2 regions of the Arvimicrobium flavum genome follow, and region 1 is predicted to be linked to the other one. Evidence: riboswitches for the same ligand, from Rfam matches in the RefSeq annotation. Region 1 holds a riboswitch; the other holds the start of a gene.
The links. A riboswitch is a leader RNA that binds a small molecule or an ion and turns the genes downstream of it on or off. The one in region 1 is predicted to bind cobalamin.
Positions count from the first base shown of each region.

Region 2: linked by a shared signal. The riboswitch ahead of PD284_RS04840 (TonB-dependent receptor plug domain-containing protein) and the one ahead of PD284_RS15585 (DUF1636 family protein) in region 1 are both predicted to bind cobalamin.

Region 1 is NZ_JAQGPN010000001.1:3,236,950-3,240,566, reverse strand. It holds gene cobN (cobaltochelatase subunit CobN) at 1-885, opposite strand, end outside; gene cobW (cobalamin biosynthesis protein CobW) at 919-1,953, opposite strand; gene PD284_RS15585 (DUF1636 family protein) at 1,950-2,390, opposite strand; cobalamin riboswitch at 2,425-2,620, opposite strand; gene PD284_RS15580 (class I SAM-dependent methyltransferase) at 2,711-3,541, opposite strand.
Region 2 is NZ_JAQGPN010000001.1:977,646-981,262, forward strand. It holds gene PD284_RS04835 (ABC transporter substrate-binding protein) at 1-267, opposite strand, end outside; gene PD284_RS04840 (TonB-dependent receptor plug domain-containing protein) at 273-2,234, opposite strand; cobalamin riboswitch at 2,403-2,607, opposite strand; gene PD284_RS04845 (DUF2950 domain-containing protein) at 3,093-3,617, opposite strand, start outside.

The DNA of each region.
Region 1 (3,617 bases):
CGTCGCCATCACGACCTGGAACACCGGCGCGCCGATCCTGTCGAACAAGGTGCGGCCGTCGTCGCAGGTCCCCGCCGCGAAGGCGGTCGTCGCAATCAGCGCAGCCGGTTTCAGGTCTCGGGCGGCGTCTTCGACAAATTGAGCGACGGCCCTGTCCTTGAGGCTGGATAGGAAGATGGGGATTCCGGCCAGCCCGCGCTTTGCCAGCGCGCGATGCAGCGCATCGATCGGCGCGATGTCGGACGCCAGCAGCATGGAACGGTAGAACAGGATCGGCACGACCGCCTGCGCGCTGGCGCACCTTTCCAGCGCGCGGGTACGGCCAACCACACCCTCGCCGGGAAGATAGAAACCGGATTTCGGGAGTTCTTCGGCGGGTCTGGCGACACAGTCGGCGCCGGCATGGCCGCCAAGCCGCTTCACCAACTCCGCCATGTTGGCGGGGCCGCCTTCGCGAAAATAGGCGAGCAGGTCTTCGAGTTCGCCGCGGGGCAGGGTGGAAAGTGCGGCGAGCCGCTCGTCGACGTCGTGTCCCTCGCCGGGAAGCAGCGCCAGCTTGAAACCATGCGCGCGGGCCGCGGCGGCAAGCTGGTCGGCGCCATAGCGCCACCATTCATAGCCGCCGAGCAGGCGCACGAGGATTATCTTCGCGTGCCGACCGACCTTGTCGATCCAGAGATCGACCGACATCGGGTGGCGCAGATCCCTTAGGGCCGCCTGCCGCATGGAGGGTAGCACGCCGGCCTGTGCCGTCCAGGCGGCCGAAAGGGCCGACAGGTCGCTGTCGGTGAAGGACAGGGCAAGCATGTCCGCGGGCTCCTGCCGCAAATCGACAGGCTCGACGAGATCGTCGAGTGAGGCCGTCGATGTGGCCAGGATGTGCACTGTCCCGTTCTCCCGCGCTCCTCGTTCGTGCCGCTACGCCGCCAGGATTCGTTCCACCGCCTGCCGGTCGAGACCCTTGAGGCCGATCACCACGAGCCGCGTACGGCGGTCCTCGTCGGTCTGCCAGGCGCGATCGTAGTAATGCGACACGCGCGGGCCGACCGCCTGAACGAGGAGCCGCAGGGGCTTGCCTTCGACATGCACGAAACCCTTGAGTCTCAGGACATTGGCGGCTTCGGCTGCTGCTGTGACCTTTTGGGCGAGCGCCTCCGGGCTGGACACCGATGGCAGCTCGATGACGAAGCTGTCGAAGTCGTCGTGCTCGTGGTCCAGCTCATCGTCGTGATGCGTCTTGCGGTTCTCGATATCGTCCTCCACGGCGAGGCCGAGGCCGAGCATCACAGACGGATCGACCTGGCCATGCGCGGAAGGCACGATCTTAACGGCTCGGCCGAGGCTTCCCCCAACCACGGCCCGCGCCTTTGCCGCTGCATCGTCGTCAAGAAGATCGCTCTTCGACAGGATGATCAGGTCAGCGCAGGCCACCTGGTCCTCGAAGACCTCCTCGACCGGGTCTTCGTGATCGATGGAATCGTCGGCGGCGCGCTGCGCGGCAAGCGCGTCCATGTCGGACGCCACGCGGCCCTCGGCCAGCGCCGGACCGTCGACCACCGCAATCACGCCGTCCACGGTCACGCGACCCTTGATCGCCGGCCACTGGAACGCCTGCACGAGCGGCTTGGGCAGGGCGAGCCCGGACGTTTCGATCAGGATGTGGTCCACCTTGGGTTCTCGCGAGAGGATCTGGTCGAGCGCAGGCACGAAGTCGTCCGCCACGGTGCAGCAGATGCAGCCATTGGCGAGCTCGACCACGTTCTCCTCGGGACAGGCATCGATGCCGCAGCCCTTGAGGATTTCGCCGTCGATGCCGACGTCGCCGAACTCGTTGACGATGATGGCAAGGCGCTTGCCCCGCGCATTTTCCAGCAAGTTGCGGATCAGCGTAGTCTTGCCTGCGCCGAGGAAACCGGTGACGACGGTGCAGGGGACGCGGTTTACGGCGGTCATGCGCTAGGGTCCTTTCGGGAGAAGATGGGCGGGATGCGGGCAACGAGGCCCTGCTTGAGGGATTGCGGGCGACCGCGCCAGGGCATGACGCCCTCATCGGAACCGGCGAAGAGCTGCGCGCCGGCCACGAGGTCGGCTCCGCTCGACGTGGTGAGGTCGCCGAACACGTAGCTCCAGGCGCCGTCCTTGGCGATCGCCGCGCTCAGCCGGCGCTTGCAGTTGCCGAGACATTCGACGGTTTCGACCTGGATAGAGGTGGCGTCAGCGGCGCGCCTGGTGTCGAGGGCGAGCTGCTCGCCGGCACGCGGCCTGGAATCGGAGCCAGTTTCGTCCCGGCATGAGCTGCAGACGACGATGACGACATTCGGATGGCAGTCGTCGGCGCATGTTTCTTGCGCAAAAACGTCCGCAGCAGCGTTTTCGTAGTCGACTTTCACACGCGCTCCTTGCCCGGGACACCCGCCAGGCACTGGCAAACATTTATCGACGGCAGGTCTCCTGGCTCGCGAGTCGCTGCTTTGCGCCGCCTTCCCGGATATTCCAGTGGCAATCGGCGTAAAGCTCGTCGCTTACAGTTGCGGGGACAGCTGCGGATTTGATTGCTCGCACCGCATTCCCTCTTAGCCTCGTCCCTTGAGGGGCGAAGACCGTCTGGCCGGCATTTAGGCCGCGCAATGTGGGGCTGTCAACGCGTGCTGTCGACTGCTTGGATGCGGACGGAAATCCATCTTCCCGGCATCGGCGCCGCTGCTGGGAATCATTTCCTTCCCGATCCGACGAGCGCCGGCATCGGCACCCGATAGGCGCCGTCCGGGCCGAGATGCCGCCCGATCTCCATCTCGACCGCCCTGGAGACCGCATCGCGAACCTCGTCGCTCTGGGCGAGCAGCAGACCGCGCAGTCTGACGCCGCCTTCGAGAATAGCCCTCACGAGGGCCGTGGGTTCGGCATGTTCCCATGTCTGCTCAACAGTGCGGATGACTGTCTTCGTGAAACCGGTCGACTGGAGCGCTTCCTCAAGCTTCTCCGGCTCGCTGAACTGGAAGAAGTCAGGCCCGTGAGGCAGCGGCGCCGAGACGTCGGCATGAGCCTTGATGGCGTCGAGCAGGAGGCCGAAGCCGTTTGCGGGGGTCGGCGCCTGCCAGACGCTCACGGCGACGCGGCCACCCCTCCTCAGCACGCGATGCATTTCCAGCAAAGCCTTCTGCGGCTGCGCGACGTGAATGATGCCGTAGCCGCATACCACGGCTTCGAAGGTCCCGGATTCGAACGGTAGGTCCTGTGCGTCGCCTTGAAGAAACTGGACGTCGGGAACGTTGCGTTTTGCGACCTCGATCACGTTGCCGGAGAAATCGAGGCCGACCACCTCGGCGCCGCGCGCACTCGCCGCTCGCGCGAGCACTCCCGGCCCGGTGCACACATCGAGCAGGCGCGTTCCCTTTTCAACGCGCGCGGCGCCGAGAATCGCGGGAACGGTCTGCGCCGTGAGGCGACCGAAATGCCGTTCATAGCCGCTGCTGACAGCATCCCAGCCGTCGAGTTCGAACGCCTGGAAGGCAATCGGGTCACGAGAGGTTTCGATAACCATCTCATTCCTCGTCAGGCGGGCCCCGGCGCAGGCGATATGGTGCATCGGCTTCGTGGCTATTCTTTGCGCCCGTTTC
Region 2 (3,617 bases), 2.3 Mb from region 1:
GTCCGGCCGCATGAGGAAGATTTCCTCGGCGAGGCCATGATTGGAGACATAGCGCGCGGCTTCCGTGACCAGAACCGAGGATTCGGGATCGGATGCGAGGAAGGACACGGAGTGCAGCTGGCCGGGGCCGGCGACCAGCATTGCAAGTTGGTCGGTGCAGATGTTCATCGACACGACGCGGCGCGGGGGCTCGGCGGCAAGCGCCGAACCCTTGAAGCCCAAGGCGAGCACCACCGCCAACGCCCGCCAGAGACTGCCGTGAACCATTTGCGTCAGAATGCGCCCTTGATGCCGACGAAGGCCGTGCGGCCCTGCGTGTTGTAGCCGAAGACCTCTTCATATTGCTCGTCGAAAAGGTTCTCAACGCGGGCGAAGCCTTCCAGCTGGTCGCTGAATTTCAGGCTGCCGCCGATATTCACGACGGTGTAGGCGTCGAGCCAGACACGCGATGGCAGGGTCGGCACGAAGGCGACGTCTTCCGTCTTGCCGTTGAAGACGGCTTCGCCGAAGACGCGGGCCCGGTCATCGTAGAACGTGTATGCGGCGCCGATCGACCCGGAATGCCGAGGCCGGCGGATCTCGTCGAGGCGCGGTCCGCCCGCTCTCGTCTGCTCCGTCGCATCGGTGTAGGTGTAGGACGCCGTGGCGGTGAAACCGTTGAACAAGTCGACCGTCGCCGAAACCTCGACGCCCTGGCGCTTGCTCTTGCCTTCGCGGTTGACGGGCGACGAAAGAAAGTCGGGCGGCCCGCCGAAGACGACGGCGATCTCGTCCGTCAGGTCCTGGTTGAAGTAGGTGACGTCGGCGATCAGCCGGCCGTCGAAGAAGCGATGCTCGACGCCGATGTCCCATCCGAAGCTCTTTTCCGGAGTGAGGCTTGCATTGCCCTCGAAGGACGACGGAACAAAGCCGTACTGCTCGAAGAAGGTCGGGTTGGTGACACCGGTGCCAACAGATGCATGGAGCCGCGTCTCGCTGCCGGGGATCCGCCACGCGCCGCTCAGGCTGTAGGTCGTGGCGTCGCCGAAGCGATCGTTGAAGTCGCGGCGAATGCCGGCGTTGAGATAGAGCTGGTCGAGGAACTCGCCGCGGTATTCGCCGACGATCGAGTTGGTCTCGCGCTCGAAGGTCTCGTCGAGATGGGACGGCGCAAAGGTCTCGCGCTCCCATTCGTAGCCGCCGGTGAACTGGTGGCGGGCCTCCAGCAAGGTGGGCGTGTCGAACTGATAGGTCGCCTGGTATGCGCCGGTGTAGCGGCTGCCATCGCTGAACGAGAGCATGCCGTCGCTGAAATTGTCGCGGGTGCCGTCGCTACCGGTGAGGCGCAGCTTTTGCGTGAACGCTCCGTCAAGCGCCTTGTGCGTCAAGCCCAGGGAGCCGAAGAGCTCCTGTGTCCGCGTCCAGTCGTTGCCGTCGACGACGAGGCCATAGAACGGGCCAGGCGCGTAGTCGGGCGCGCCGCCACTGTTGAAGTCCTGGGGATCGATGTCGCTTTCCCGGTCGACGTAGCGCAGTGTTCCGTCGACGACGAGATCGGGCGTGATGTCCGCCGTGAACTTGCCGTTCAGGGTGACGTTGCGATCGCCGTCCTTCTCGCTGCCGAAGTCGGAGATGTTGAACCCGTCGGTGCGCCGGAAGGTCCCGGAAAGCGCCATGTCGAAGTTCTCTGCGCCGCCGCTCAGCGACACGCCGCCGAGGAACGTTCCGTCGGTGCCCACTTCCGAGCGGCCGCCGATCTTGAAGCCGTTTCGTTCGCCGCGCCTGGTGATGATGTTGACCACGCCGGCGGTCGCATTCGATCCCCAGAACGCACTCTGCGGGCCCCGCAACACCTCGATCCGGTCCACGTCGTCGGCCAGGAGGCTGGCGAAGTCGAACTCGCCGGTCGAGGTTTCACTGACTTCGACACCGTCGATCATCACCAGCAGGTGATTGGCTTCGGCGCCGCGCACGCGCACCTGCGTCGGCCCGCCGAAGGAGCCCGAGCGCGATACGGAGAAGCCCGGCACCAGCCGCAACGCGTCGGCGACGTAGCGGACCTGGTTCTGCTGCAGCTGCTCGCCGGTTATGACGGTGAACGCACGCCCCGATTTCTCCTGCTCGATCGGCGTCAGGCCTTCGGTGACCAGAATGCGTTCGAGCTGCGTGACCGGCTCGTCGTCGACCGCCTGCGCCCCGGCAACACCGGTCAGGGCCAAGGCAATGATGCCCGCCCAGTAAGATTGTTTCTGCATGTCTGCCCCCACGGCGAATGGCGGGGCGCACGCGCCCCGAAGTTTCTCCTGAACCGCAGGGAGATGACGATGGGCAGACTTCGCCCCTCGGTCGGCTCCGGCATGCGGCAACACCTTCGTTGTGTCACCGCCACGGACGACCGCGCTCGACCACACCCCGTGATCAAGCATGGGTGACCGGAAAAGGCAGGTCTCCTGACTTCCGTGTCCTCGCCTTCCCCCGCCTTCCCGACTGCTCGAGGGCAGTCAGTGGCGTCGTGGAAGAAGGCTCAACGGCTACAGTTGCGGGGGCAGTCCCGGCTTCGGGCGTCGATCACCCTCACCGTGTTCCCTTTTCATCCGCTGTTGCGGAACCATTTCCAACCGCAGGTTTAGTGAGCGAAACACGCTCCTGTCAATCGGGCGGTTCCAGCCGAACGCGAGGACACCTAGCGGTCGTCTCGAGATCAATGTATGTTCTTGGTGCGTGATGTATTGGCGCTGCGTTGCTCACGCAGGCGGCCATCGGTCCAAAGAGTAGGCGGGGTGTACCGAATGCAACGGATCGCATTTTTGTTGTTTCTTGGTGCGGTAACTTTCTTGGCCGGGTGCCAGAGCGGAGCACCCTCTCGTCCAGGGTCTCTGGTCTGCTCGCCACGACTCGAAGACATCGGCGGATGTAGCCCGAATTTCGGCTCGACCTACACGACCGGGCAATATTAGAGACGGCGTCGATCGCCGCTCGACCCGCTGGAATCGCGCCCGGGCGAAAGCGAGGCCGGAAACGGCCGCGTCGCAAACACGCTTGGTCGACCGTGAGCGATTGCCGCCAAGGGCGCGCCCACCCGGGCGCGCTGACGGCCGGGCAGGCGGATTGGCTCAGTCCGGGACCACCTTCCAGCTGTCGTCCGGGTTGAAACGGTCGATGTACTTGACGATCTGCTCGGTCGCCGGCCCCAGATCGGCCTCGTAGACGATGCCGCTCTGGTTGACCGCAAACGTCTTGACGCCTGTCTCGCCGTAGGTGATCGGCCAGGCGAGCAGGCCGAAGCCTGCGATCATGTTGCCGTTAATGATGTAATCGTAGGCGCCGCCGGCGATCTGGTCGCCCTGGCCGGTCAGGATGCGGAAGCGATAGCCGAAATAGCCCTCGCCCTTTTTGGCTCCCTCGAGCTCTGCCTGGTCGGCAAACTCGCCAGCCGGGCTTTCGCCGTTGATCTCGTCGGTCGGCCAGTAGAGCCCGTCAGTCATGCCCTCGCTGCTGACGAGCTTCTGGGCGAATTCGAGCACGCCGTCGCCATCCCTGTCCTCGTCGGCGTAGTCGCGTTGGGCTTCGACATAGTCCCGCGCCGTTTCGATCGCCTCCAGCTCGTTCTCGCCCACCCGCCGATTGACGATTTCCTC